Regions from separate parts of the Congregibacter sp. genome, predicted to be linked through region 2. Evidence: predicted binding sites of a transcription regulator. Region 2 holds the regulator's gene; each other region holds the start of a gene.
What was found. The regulator PhoB, encoded in region 2, activates phosphate uptake and scavenging genes when phosphate is short. The targets are predictions, from matches to a motif close to TGTCATAAANNTGTAACA.

Region 1: the regulator PhoB is predicted to act here: its motif matches at 1,136-1,153, upstream of ACTG39_RS12945 (phosphatase PAP2 family protein).
Region 3: the regulator PhoB is predicted to act here: its motif matches at 1,524-1,541, upstream of gspC (type II secretion system protein GspC).
Region 4: the regulator PhoB is predicted to act here: its motif matches at 1,839-1,856, upstream of ACTG39_RS01710 (choice-of-anchor I family protein).

What each region holds. Positions count from the first base shown of each region.
Region 1 is NZ_CBFIIF010000041.1:9,580-12,691, reverse strand. It holds gene ACTG39_RS12955 (amidase) at 1-117, opposite strand, end outside; gene ACTG39_RS12950 (MBL fold metallo-hydrolase) at 180-1,106, shown strand; gene ACTG39_RS12945 (phosphatase PAP2 family protein) at 1,208-1,723, shown strand; gene ACTG39_RS12940 (MJ1255/VC2487 family glycosyltransferase) at 1,740-2,780, shown strand; gene ACTG39_RS12935 (ABC transporter transmembrane domain-containing protein) at 2,915-3,112, shown strand, end outside.
Region 2 is NZ_CBFIIF010000011.1:45,333-48,444, forward strand. It holds gene ligA (NAD-dependent DNA ligase LigA) at 1-107, shown strand, start outside; gene ACTG39_RS06720 (transglycosylase SLT domain-containing protein) at 104-730, shown strand; gene phoB (phosphate regulon transcriptional regulator PhoB) at 830-1,540, shown strand; gene phoR (phosphate regulon sensor histidine kinase PhoR) at 1,537-2,814, shown strand; gene ACTG39_RS06735 (substrate-binding domain-containing protein) at 2,811-3,112, shown strand, end outside.
Region 3 is NZ_CBFIIF010000003.1:135,595-138,706, reverse strand. It holds gene cysC (adenylyl-sulfate kinase) at 1-262, shown strand, start outside; gene sat (sulfate adenylyltransferase) at 313-1,497, shown strand; gene gspC (type II secretion system protein GspC) at 1,738-2,682, shown strand; gene gspD (type II secretion system secretin GspD) at 2,766-3,112, shown strand, end outside.
Region 4 is NZ_CBFIIF010000002.1:125,937-129,048, forward strand. It holds gene ACTG39_RS01705 (acylase) at 1-1,742, opposite strand, end outside; gene ACTG39_RS01710 (choice-of-anchor I family protein) at 1,911-3,112, shown strand, end outside.

The DNA.
Region 1 (3,112 bases), on a different contig from region 2:
CTGCGCGTTGAATCGCTCTATTCGATCAAGATAAAACTCGAGCACCGTAACAGCGGAGAGCTTTCCTGCTTTGATGTCTTGAGCGAGTCCGAAGGCGCTGCGGTAAAGTATGCTCATGCTTTTAAATCCGGCCGGGTGATTTGATGAAGGCGTCGCAAAGAATAAAGCTTATCGTTTGTATGCTGCTCGGGCTATCCCCTTTTGCGGTCGGCGCCGATTTGTCAGCGCAAGTCTGTCCATCCGAGTCGGGGGTCGCAGTGCAGGTACTCGGTTCCGGCGGACCCATCGCGGATGATGCCCGTGCCTCCAGCGCCTATCTCGTCTGGGTAGATGGTCGTGCAAGGGTGCTTGTGGATATTGGTGGCGGTGCGGTTTTGCGTTTTGCGGAGTCAGGCGCGTCCTTTGGTGATCTGGATGCAATCTTGTTGTCGCACTTTCACGCGGATCATTCGGCGGGGCTCCCCGCGTTATTGAAGTCAGGCTACTTTGCCAACCGCGAACGCGCATTGACCGTCGCAGGGCCCTCTTCCGGGGGCAACAGCAAGGTGTACTTTCCTTCGCTGGATGAGTACATGACCAGTCTACTGAAATCGGGCTCTGGGGCTTATGGATATCTGGGTGACTATCTCGAAGCGGGAGATGCTAGGCCGCTATTGAGACTCAGCACGGTCCCTGCTCAGACTGAGGGGCCACAGCGTATTGCGATTGATGAAGCACAAAGCAAAGTGGCGGTCTATGCCATGGCCGTTTCGCACGGTCCCGTGCCTGCAGTGGCCTATCGCATCGAAGTCCATGATCGAGCTTTGGTCTTTGCTGGTGATCAAGACGGTACAAGCCGCGCGTTTGTTGAATTCGCTGCAGGCGCGGACTTGCTGACCTTACATATGCCGATACCCGAGGGAGCGGGGCAGGCTGCTCGCGCCCTACATGCAACGCCGTCAAGGCTTGGAGAAATAGCCCGCGCAGCAAAAGCTAAACAAGTGCTATTGAGCCACTTTATGGGGCGATCCCTAGCGAGCCTGGAAGCGAATGTTGCCCATGTGAAATCCGGGTTCTCTGGCCCTGTGGAGCGTGCCGAGGACCTTGGCTGCGTTGCTGTTGACTGAATTAGAACGGCGATTTGCGTCGCTCCGGCTGTCATAAAAAATTCATAGAACAGGCATTGCGCGTCACCGGAACGTCATAAGCGAAGCCTAGAGTTCGCACTATGAGCGTACTCGAAACTATTCAGGACTTCGATCAGCGATCGCTGTTGCTCTCGCAGCAGTCCCAAAGCTGGGCTGCTCGCTATCGCAAACCTATTTCTCGCAGTGCCGATGGTCACTTGTATGTCATCGTAGGCTGCGCGTTGGGTCTGTTTCTGGAGAGTGGCGATCAGTTTGTGACGTATTTGCTGGTGGCATTCGGGGTTGAGCGTTCGCTGTACTGGTCGTTGAAAAACAGCCTGAAGCGTCGTCGACCTGCGGCCGCCATGCCCAACTTCCAGAGTCACATTATTGCTTCTGACGAGTTTAGCTTTCCCTCCGGTCACACCTGTGCAGCATTTTTGTTTGTTACCTTATTAGTGCTGCACTTTGGCGTTTGGATGCTGCCTCTGTACTTTTGGAGCTCTGCCGTCGCCACGTCTCGCGTGTATCTCGGCGTTCACTTTCCCACCGACACGGTGGTCGGCGCGCTCCTCGGATCGTCTATTGCGCTGGTGACCGCGCAATGGCTTCTGTAGCACCACAACAAACGCAATGAAAATATTGTATGGCGTCCAGGGCACGGGGAATGGCCACCTCAGTCGCGCCCGGGCCATGGCGCGTGCATTTGCGGCAAAGAATCTGGACGTGGACTACTTTTTTAGTGGCCGACCGGCAGACCGCTTTTTTGATATGCAGGTTTTTGGGTCTTTTCGAGTGTGCGACGGGCTCACCTTTGCCAGCTCGAACGGCAGCCTCTCCTATCTAAAGACCGTGTTTGGCAACAACTATTGGCGCCTCCTGCGCGATGTATGGACCCTTGATCTTAGCGACTACGATCTGGTGCTGACCGACTTTGAGCCCATCACTGCCTGGGCAGGGTGGTTGCGAGGCAAAACCGTGGTGAGCATGGGGCATCAGCCAGCATTCGATTATCCGGTGCCTGTCGCGGGTAACGACCTTCGCTCGCGCTTTGTTATGAGAGTGTTTGCACCGGGCAGTGTGCGCCTCGGGATGCACTGGGATAGCTTTAAGGCGCCGATTCTCCCGCCTATCGTTAATGTTGATCATGAAGTCACGTCGAGCGATGCCCGAAAGGTCGTTGTCTATCTGCCCTTTGAAAATCAGCTGGATGTCCAAGCTTTACTTGCACAGATTCCTGAGTACGATTTTTACATCTATGCGCCGGATAATACGGCTGCGCGACGGGCAAACCTGCATATCTTACCGACGTCCTTAAAGGGTTTTCAGTCAGATTTATCCAGCTGTGCGGCGGTGATATGTAATGCAGGTTTTGAGTTATCCAGCGAGTGTTTAGCCCTGGGCAAACGGTTGCTCGTGAAACCCCTGAGTCGCCAAATGGAGCAGTCCTCTAATGCCCTCGCCCTACGCCAGCTCGGTTATGGCAGCGTGCTAGAAACTCTGGCGCTGGATCAGGTTCGCAGGTGGCTGCACTCCAGCGCGACGATTCCTCCAATTCGCTATCCCGATGTGGCCGGTGAGATAGTGCAGTGGCTGTCTCAGGGAGATTTGCAAAAGACATCTCAGCAGGCTCTCAGTGACCGTTTGTGGGAGCGGGTGAGCATAGAGTCTTGAGTCCCGGGTAAAGGGGTTATCCGGCCCGATACAAAACGGCGATCGACGGGGTATTCGGGATCCCCGCCAAATACCCAACTAAAATGCTCGGGTTTACGTATAATACCCAAATCGTATTATTGGCCCCTCGGACTATGGTCGACAAACACCGTGCAGAGGAGAGTTCACTCTCGTCCTTGTTTCGTTTTTTCTTCGGTATTTTGGCGCCGGAGAGGAGCTATTACGCGCTAGCTATCGTTTACGGTATTGGTATCAGCCTGCTGTCGCTGGCCACGCCCGTATCTGTGCAAATGCTCATCAACACCGTGGCGAATATTGGTCTGACCACGCCG
Region 2 (3,112 bases):
TACTCGCAGGGCCCGGCGCAGGGAGTAAGTTGGCTAAGGCAGAATCCCTGGGTGTCGAGATCGTGGATGAAGCCGAGTTCCTCTCACGGATGGCGGCGACAACATGAGCCTCCTGCGCCCGGGGGTGGCCCTGTTGATATCGGCCGCACTTGCCGTGCTATTCGGCGGATGTGCAACGTCTCCTCCCAGAGACCTCGACAATATTTGCAATATATTTGATGACAAAAAGGGTTGGTATGAAGACGCGCGAAAGGCTGAGAAAGCCTGGGGAAGCTCCATCCCTGTAATGATGGCCATTATCCATCAGGAGTCGCGCTTTGTGGCTAATGCCAAGCCGCCGCGCAAGAAAATCCTCGGAGTAATCCCCGGACCACGTCCGTCGGACTCCTATGGCTACAGTCAGGCACTGGAGTCCACCTGGGAGTCCTACCAACGTTCTGCGGGTCGTTATGGTGCGGACCGGGACGACTTTGGCGACGCCATTGATTTTGTCGGCTGGTACAACCATCAGTCCTTTCGGCGCAACGGCATTCAGAAGAACGACGCCTATTCCCTCTATCTTGCCTATCACGATGGGCATGGCGGTTATGAGCGGGGTACCTATCGGTCCAAGGACTGGCTTTTGGGTGTGGCGCGGAAAGTTTCGGCGCGCTCCGCAAGCTACGCAGGGCAGTTAAATGGCTGCCGGGCTCGCCTTGAACAAGGGAGGGGCTGGTTTGACTGGTTTTAACTGTGACATTTATGTGTCAGATTGCTCTTCGATTGTCATCTTTGTGTCACACGGAGATTGCAAGATTCACCGCTTTAGTGGTCCAGCGGGAGAATGGGCATGAGCGAACGTACCGTTTTGGTGGTTGATGATGAGTTTGCCATTCGAGATATGCTGCGAATGGCGCTAGAGATAGTCGACTATCGATGTTTGGAAGCGGACAACATACAGGACGCGCATGCGATCGTTGTCGATCAGCGACCGGATATCGTGCTTCTTGACTGGATGTTGCCCGGCGGTAGCGGCATTGAGCTTCTCAGGCGCTTGAAGCGTGACGACACCACACAGGAGATCCCTGTGATTATGCTGACGGCCAAGACGGCCGAAGACAATGTGATTCAGGGGCTTGAAGTAGGCGCAGACGATTACATCACAAAGCCCTTTGCTCCCAGAGAATTGATCGCGCGGATCAAGGCCTTGCTCCGTCGCTCCGGCGTCGGTGAAAGCACGGATCGTATGCAGGTGTCAGAACTGGTGCTTGATGGTAAAAGTCGCCGCGTATTTCTGGCCGATGAACCGCTGGACATGGGCCCCACGGAATTTAACCTCCTGCAGTTTTTTATGTCTCATCCGGAGCGGGCTTACAGTCGCAACCAGATGCTTGACCAGGTATGGGGCGCGAATGTCTACGTCGAAGAGCGAACCGTTGATGTGCATATCCGCAGGCTGCGAAAAGCACTGCAGGTGGATAACAAGGACTACAGCGGTTTGATTCAGACTGTAAGGGGTACCGGTTACCGCTTTTCTTCTCGGGGAGCACCGTCGGATTGAGTCTAGCGGGCAGCTGGCGTGCTGAACTTCGTAAGCTGCTACTGGTACTTGTTGCCTCGGGCGCACTCGGCTGGGGTACGGGCTATACCCTCGAGATGCTGTGTATCGGGCTTTCTGTACTGACGGGTATCTGGCTCTGGCAGCTGTGGCTCATGCGTCGCTGGCTCGAGGATCCCGAGCAGGCGCCCCCTGAGAGCGCGGGTATCTGGGGACTGGTTTACGACACAATCTACGGCCTGCAGCGTGAAAACCGTGATGCTCGGGGTCGGCTTCAATCTACCGTGGACTACCTCCGAAGCTCCTTTGCCTCAATGCGTGATGGAGTTTTGATCCTTACGCAGAGCGGAGTCATCGAGTGGTCTAACAATGCAGCGGAAAGGCTGCTGGGGCTACAGTACCCACGGGATCGAGGTCAGCCAGTACTCAATCTCTTACGCTGGCCCGCATTTCACGAGTACTTCTTGAAGGGCGATTTCCAGCAGCCTCTACAAATACCAAATGCCACTAATGTTCGGCAAATCATTCAGATTGAGATCACTACGTTTGCCGGTGGGGACTTTCTACTGTTCTTTCGTGATGTCACCCGGGTGGTGCAAATGGAACAAATGCGCCGGGATTTCGTAGGCAACGTGTCTCACGAACTACGCACGCCGCTTACTGTTTTTAAGGGATATCTGGAGACCCTGGAGTCCAGCGAGCTCTTTGACGACCCAAGGTTTCGCAAAGCGGCGGGGCAAATGGACATGCAGGTCCAACGTATGGAAAATCTGCTCACAGACCTGCTGTGGCTGAGTCGCATCGAAACCGTTAGCGAAGATCGTGAAACCAGTGCAGTGAATATGGTGGCAATGCTTGAAGAATTGCGCGAAGAGCTCGACTCAAGTCATCCGGACAGATTGGTAGTGGTCGAAGTCCAGAGTGAGGAAACAGTGCTTGGCAACTACCGGGAACTTCGCAGTGCGGTGTCGAATCTTGTGATCAACGCGCTGAAGTACAGTGATGATCAGGAGCCGGTCGTGGTGCGTTGGGAGCGAGAAGGCGATGCATTGGTGTTGAGCGTTGTGGATTCCGGCGTGGGTATCGAAGAGCAGCACATTGCTCGCGTGACAGAGCGTTTTTATCGAGTCGATGAGAGTCGTAATGCCCGAACGGGAGGTACCGGATTGGGGCTTGCGATAGTGAAACACGTGGCCGCGTCTCATGGTGCTGAGTTAACGATTGACAGTGAACTCGGGCGCGGGAGCCGATTCTCGTTACATTTTCCTCAACTGTGAAACCCGGTTCCTTTGCGGCGGCCTGTCTGGCGTTCCTTCTTTTGTCGTGGAGTCGCGGCGCTTTGGCTGCAGAGCCTCTGGTCGGCAAGCTCGTCAGCACAGGCTCTGACACCATGGGTTCCCTGACCTCACTCTGGGCTGAAATGGTTACTGCCAGGCATCCTGGAGTTTCGATGCATGTGCGCGCGATAGGCTCTGGAGCGGCGCCTACGGCATTAATCCAGGGGACGGCGAATATCGGTCCTATGAGTCGCCCCATGTCTCCGGACGAGATTAGTGCATTTACCAGCAAGTATGG
Region 3 (3,112 bases), on a different contig from region 2:
GCGTGAATTGCACGCAGCGGCCGGTATCGATTTTATCGAAGTGTTTGTAGATTGCTCTTTGGAGGCGGCGGAAGAGCGCGATCCCAAAGGTTTGTACAAGAAGGCGCGAGCGGGAGAAATTAAAAACTTCACAGGGATTGATGACCCCTACGAGGCGCCACCTTCCGCAGAGATTCATTTGCGCTCCGATCAACAAACTCTTGACGAAGAAGTCGCGGAAATTCTGCGTGAGTTAAGCGCTCGCGGTATTGTTACCGCCTGAAACGCCGAACAGGCCGCCGTAGCTATCGCCGCTCAAAAAGGACATAAAAAATGATCAAACCTCATGGTTCAGCCGAACTGCGTCCACTCTATGTTTACGACGATGCCGCGCGAGCGGCGCTGGTCAGCGAGGCCGAGTCGCTACCTTCTCTGCTACTGAATTCCGCGGCGGCCGCGAATGCCGTAATGTTAGGTGCAGGCTATTTTAATCCGCTGCCAGGCTATATGACTCTGGGCGACGCTCTATCCGTGGCAGAGAATCTGATCACAGAGGATGGGCTGTTCTGGCCCGTGCCGATCCTTAATGTAACCGATGATCCGAGTGTCCAAGCGGGTATGCGGATCGCTCTGCGAGACCCTAACGTAGAGGGTAATCCCGTGCTGGCCGTCATGGATGTGAGCGCCGTAGAAGAAGCTAGCGATGCCCAGCTTGAGCAGATTGCGAGCAAAGTTTTCCGAACGCTGGATCCACAGCACCCGGGCGTGGCTACCTTTCTGGGCCTGGGTAAGCGTGTAGTTTCAGGTCCCATTCAGGTGCTCAACTACTCCTACTTTGCCAGTGAGTTTCCCGACACGTTTCGAACGGCCGTTGATATTCGTGCGGAGATCGTGGAGCGTGGCTGGGAGAAGGTGGTGGCGTTCCAGACGCGTAACCCCATGCACCGGGCGCACGAGGAACTATGTCGCATGGCGATGGAGGATCTGGGCGCTGACGGCATTCTGATCCACATGTTGCTTGGCAAACTTAAGCCCGGCGATATTCCTGCTGAGGTGAGAGATGCCTCTATCCGAAAGATGGTCGAGGTCTACTTTCCGCCAAACACAGTGATGGTGACCGGCTATGGCTTCGACATGCTCTATGCGGGCCCCCGGGAGGCCGTGCTGCATGCGGTTTTCCGTCAGAACTGCGGCTGTACGCATCTCATTGTGGGCCGCGACCATGCGGGCGTGGGCGATTACTACGGCGGCTTTGACGCGCAGACGGTGTTCGATGAAGAGGTCCCCGAGGGCGCCCTTGAAATTGACATCTATCGCGCAGATCACACCGCTTACAGCCGCAAGCTGGACAAGGTGGTCATGATGCGCGATGCGCCGGACCATAGTAAGGAGGATTTCGTGCTCTTGTCCGGCACCGCAGTGCGGGAAATGCTGGGCGAGGGCATTGCGCCGCCGCCGGAGTTTTCACGCCCTGAAGTTGCAAAAATTCTAATGGACTACTACCACAGCCAGCAGTAGAAGACGCTGCGCAATGCTGGTGAGGTTGTCATATTAGTGTCACAATTTTGCCATTCAATGGCCGCTCCTTGAGAGAGGGTCATTGAGTTCATACGACTGGTAAAGCTGGGGGCAGCGGTGACAGCGCTTTGGCAGACACGGTTGGCGAGCTTCGCATCCCAGATCAGCAGCGGGGTTGCGAATGCGTTCCGCTATTTCTCCCAGCCGGCAAGATTTCTTCGATTACAGCAAAGCCTTGTTGTGCTCCTGATTCTCTGGATAGCACTCTCACTTTGGATGGGATTATGGAGTTTTTTTCCGGAGGCGCCGCCACTCCCGCAAGCAACGGTTATTAACCCGGTATCCAGCGGTCCAGCATCCAAGGCCCGCGCCACCGTCGATATTGATGCTCTGGTAGCCGTGCGACTCTTTGGAGAGCCCGGCTCGGTGGTGAGTGCTGAAACCCTCGCCGCCGCCACGGGACGGGCGCCGGCCATGAGCGAATCAGAGGCCAGTGTTGCGCTTGCCGGTATTGAGGATGGAGCTCCAGACACCCGGCTTCCGCTGTTGCTCAGGGGAGTGTTGGCGGCATCAGAGGCGGGTCTGGGACAGGCTGTGATCGAACACAGGAAGCTCCAGGACCTTTATCAGGTGGGTGACGAATTACCCCTTAGTGGTGAAGTAGTTCTGGCAAAAGTGTTGTCCAAACTTGTAGTACTGGATAACGGCGGCCGCTATGAGGTCCTCCGTCTGTTCGAAGACAGTGACTTAGTCGCTTCAGTTCCTGAGCCGTCAAGAGATGCCCCCGTTGAGGTGGCGTCGCCTGAGACAGAACTGTCCGCCCGTGACGTAAGAGCAGAAGCAGGGGCCTCGGAAATTGCATCGGAATATCGGGAACGACTGTATCGTGACCCCCAGTCGCTCGCAGAGGTAGTACGCGTGGTTGCGGTGCGCGATGGTGACCAGCTTCAGGGCTATCGCATTAGTCCGGGCAAGGCAGCAAGGGAGTTTTCAGCTTTGGGCTTTGAGTCCGGTGATTTGGTCACAGGAGTCAATGGCATGCCCCTAACGGATCCAGCGAATACCGTGAGGCTTTATCAGGCAATGCGCTCCGCCAGCGAAGCAACTTTTGACATACAACGTAAGGGAGAAGCCGTGACGCTTAACGTCAGTCTTGGAGCATCCGCCGGGGGCGACGACTCGTGATCTTGTCATCGTTTTCAAGACCGCTAGGTTTTTTGCGTGCTGCGCTCTTAGTTCCGCTTTTTCTCGCCGTGACCACACTTCCCGTGAAAGCACAGGATTTTACGGTCAATCTCAAAGAGACTGACATTCAAGAGCTTATCAAGTTCGTATCCGAAGCCACTAACACAACGATCGTTGTTGACCCATCGGTGAAAGGCAAGGTGAAGGTTGTGTCTTCCCGGCCCGTCAATGCCAGCGAACTGTATGACCTCTTTCTCGCCATCCTTGATGTGCATGGCTATACCGCTGTGCGCTCCGGGGGAGTGGTGCGGGTTATTCAAAACAAGGATGCACGTTCGGCACCGGTACCCGTTGCCGACGCGGCGGGCGCTACGGGAATGGTGAACGATGAATACGTAACTCAGGTTATCCGGCTGAATAATATCTCTGC
Region 4 (3,112 bases), on a different contig from region 2:
TTGATCAACGCCATACGCCTGAGACCGTCGGGATTGTCACCATCGGCTCGAAACTGCATGCCATAAAAATAGGCCAGAGACATAGCTACCGAATCTGCACTCACGCGCAGATCCCAGTCTCGCAACACATCAATCGCCGCCGCCAATTCGGAATAGTCCTCTCCCTCGGCGTCAAAGGCAGCAACAAGACCGGGAATCAGCTCTTCAAAACCCGGTAGATAACTGTCGTAAGCAATCTCCAGGAGTCCGTCCAGCGTAAGATCGGAAACATCCTTCAATACCCTCTGAGCATGTATGCCGCGAAAGTTCTCTGCATCAGGCGCCATATACACCGGATAGTCCTCCTGAGCAGGACTGTATTCCCCCGCCGCCGTAAAGGGTGTGGAGTTGCAGTTTTGCAGCCATCCGTTAGCGGGATTGGTCAGCGTCACAATCTCATCCACCGTATGCAGGCCAAGCCAGTCAGTGGCGGGATTACTCCCATCGACGGGCTTTGAGAAATCAAAACGGGGATCGCGTCGGGGAACAAAATTGCCGTGGTAGTAGGCGATGTTTCCTGAGGAATCTGCATAAACCGTGTTGTTTGAAGAGTTGGTACGCAGGTCCATCATGTCATTGAAGCCTTCGAGATCGGCCTTCTTACTGCGCACATAGGACTGTTCCAGCGCAGTAACCGGATCCCAGTTGATGCGCGTTGCGACCCACTTTCCGTCGAGCATATGGGTAATGGGGCCATGATGGGTTCGATAAAGAGGAAAACTGCGCTCGCCCATCGCGTCACCATCTTTGTAGCGAAGGGTCACTTGTGAGACTTCGACAGGTCGCAACTCTTCTCCGTAGCGATACATCAAGCTGCCATCTGCGCCCTCAACGATCTCTTCGACAAACTCGTCCATAAAATCGACGCCGGTAGACGTGTGCATCCAACCGGTGTTTTCGTTGAACCCCTGGTAAACAAAAAATTGTCCCCAGGTTACGGCGCCATAAGCGTTGAGCCCCTCTTCGCTCACCACATGTACTTCACCCCGAAAATATAACGATGTATGGGGATTGATGAGCAGCATCGCGTTGCCAGAACGGGTTCGCTCGCCGGCTATAGCAAAACCATTGGATCCCAGATGTTGCTCGTAGCCCAGCTTAGGATCTCTAGCGCTCTCCATCGCCGCCAAGTCAACGGACCGGCCCTCGCCGTAAAAAGCCCGAATACCGTCCAAGGGAATCTGTTCGATATCGCCGCCAATCGATCCCTCAAAAAAGAACATTGGCATCCAGGGTTCAAAGCGCGTCAGCACCTTGGGCGTCACGTCGGGATGAGTCGCTAAATAATAGTTAAGTCCGTCGGCAAAGGCATTGCATAACTGCTGAAGCCACGGCGGCGCCTGAGCGTAAGCCTCCTTTGCTTCGTCGGTGGACATGTATAAGCGTGCACGAAGATCACTAAAAAGCGCGGACTCTCCCTCGGCCTCCGCGAGTCGCCCGATGGCCCAGTAGTAGTTGCGCTCCACGCGGGGGAAGTCATCCTCTGCCTGAGCGTACAAAAGTCCAAACACCGCATCGGCGTCGGTTTTTGCGTAAATATGTGGAACGCCAAAGTCATCTCGAATGATTTCAACTGCTTTGGCGCGCTCGCTAAGCCGCGCGAACTCCGGGTCCACAGTGGTCCCGTTATCTGGAGTGCAGGCGGTAGCGAACACCACCAGGCACAGAGCAATGGAGCATCTAAGCGCTGCAGAAATCTTCATAGACTTACTCATTATTCAGCCGAATCTAAAGAACGCCACGTTATCACCGAAGCGTCACAAAAACGTCATCGTTTGGAAGCATTAGCTTCATCAATCTGTCATGCAACTGCCACACGCTTACCCTCTTAAATCCTGCCCGAGACGGGTCGCATTGAAGGGAGTCAACGCATGTCATACAAACGCTTTCTATTAAGTTTAGCTCTTATAGGACCATTAACACTCGCCGGCTGTGAGGGCGACGATGGTGACGACGGCGCCGATGGTGCTGTCGGCGCCCAGGGCCCCGCAGGACCCGCCGGCCCTCAGGGACCCGCAGGCGATCCCGGCACCAATGGCTCCGGCGGCTCCGCGAGCACCATCGCGCTCAGCCTTTTGGGTCGTTATGAGACCGGGGAGTTCGACGAATCTGCTGCGGAGATCGTTGATTATGATCCCGCCACTGAGCAAGCGTTTGTGGTCAATGCTAACTCCGGACAGATTGATGTAATCGACATTAGCTCGCCCTCAACGCCTAGCCTTGCTACCTCTCTGGACGTAGCTGCAGATGTTGCCGGCGCCATTGCAGATCTGGCCGATGCTTCAGCATTAGGAGCTGCAAACAGTGTGGCTGTCTCGGGCGGTGCACTCGCGGTTGCGATAGAAGCAGATACTAAGCAGGACAATGGTTACATTGCTTTCTACCAAACGGACGGTACCTTCCTGTCAGCGGTAGAGGTTGGCGCACTCCCGGATATGGTGACTTTTACCCCCGATGGCAATAGCGTGCTGGTAGCCAACGAAGGCGAGCCCAACGGCGACTACAGTGTCGACCCCGAAGGTAGCGTCAGCCTTATCGATGTGTCTGGCGGCGTATCCAGCGTCATGCAGGCAAACGTCACGATGCTGGACTTCACCGCGTTCAACAGCGGCGGCACAAAGTCTCTGGGTAGCGGTGTGAGAGTTTCAGCAAAAGCCGGGAGCGTCGCGCAAGATCTTGAGCCGGAGTACGTCACCGTATCCTCCGACAGCAGCACTGCCTGGGTTGCCCTGCAGGAGAACAACGCCGTGGCGGTTGTTGATATCGCTGGCGCCGAGATTTCGGCGGTGCTGGGGTTGGGCTACAAAGATCACGGCCTCATCGGTAACGAGTTGGATGCGAGCAACCGGGATGGCGGTGCCAATCTTCAGAGCTGGCCTCTGCGCGGTCTGTTCATGCCTGACACGATCACCAGCTATGACTACGCCGGAACCACCTATCTGGTAACTGCCAACGAAGGCGACGCGCGAGAATATCTCACGGATGCGAGCGATGAAGCGGACTGCACGGCGCAGGGCGGCTTTGATTTTGACGATGGTGATTGCTTTCACTACCTCGACGAAATCCGTGCGGG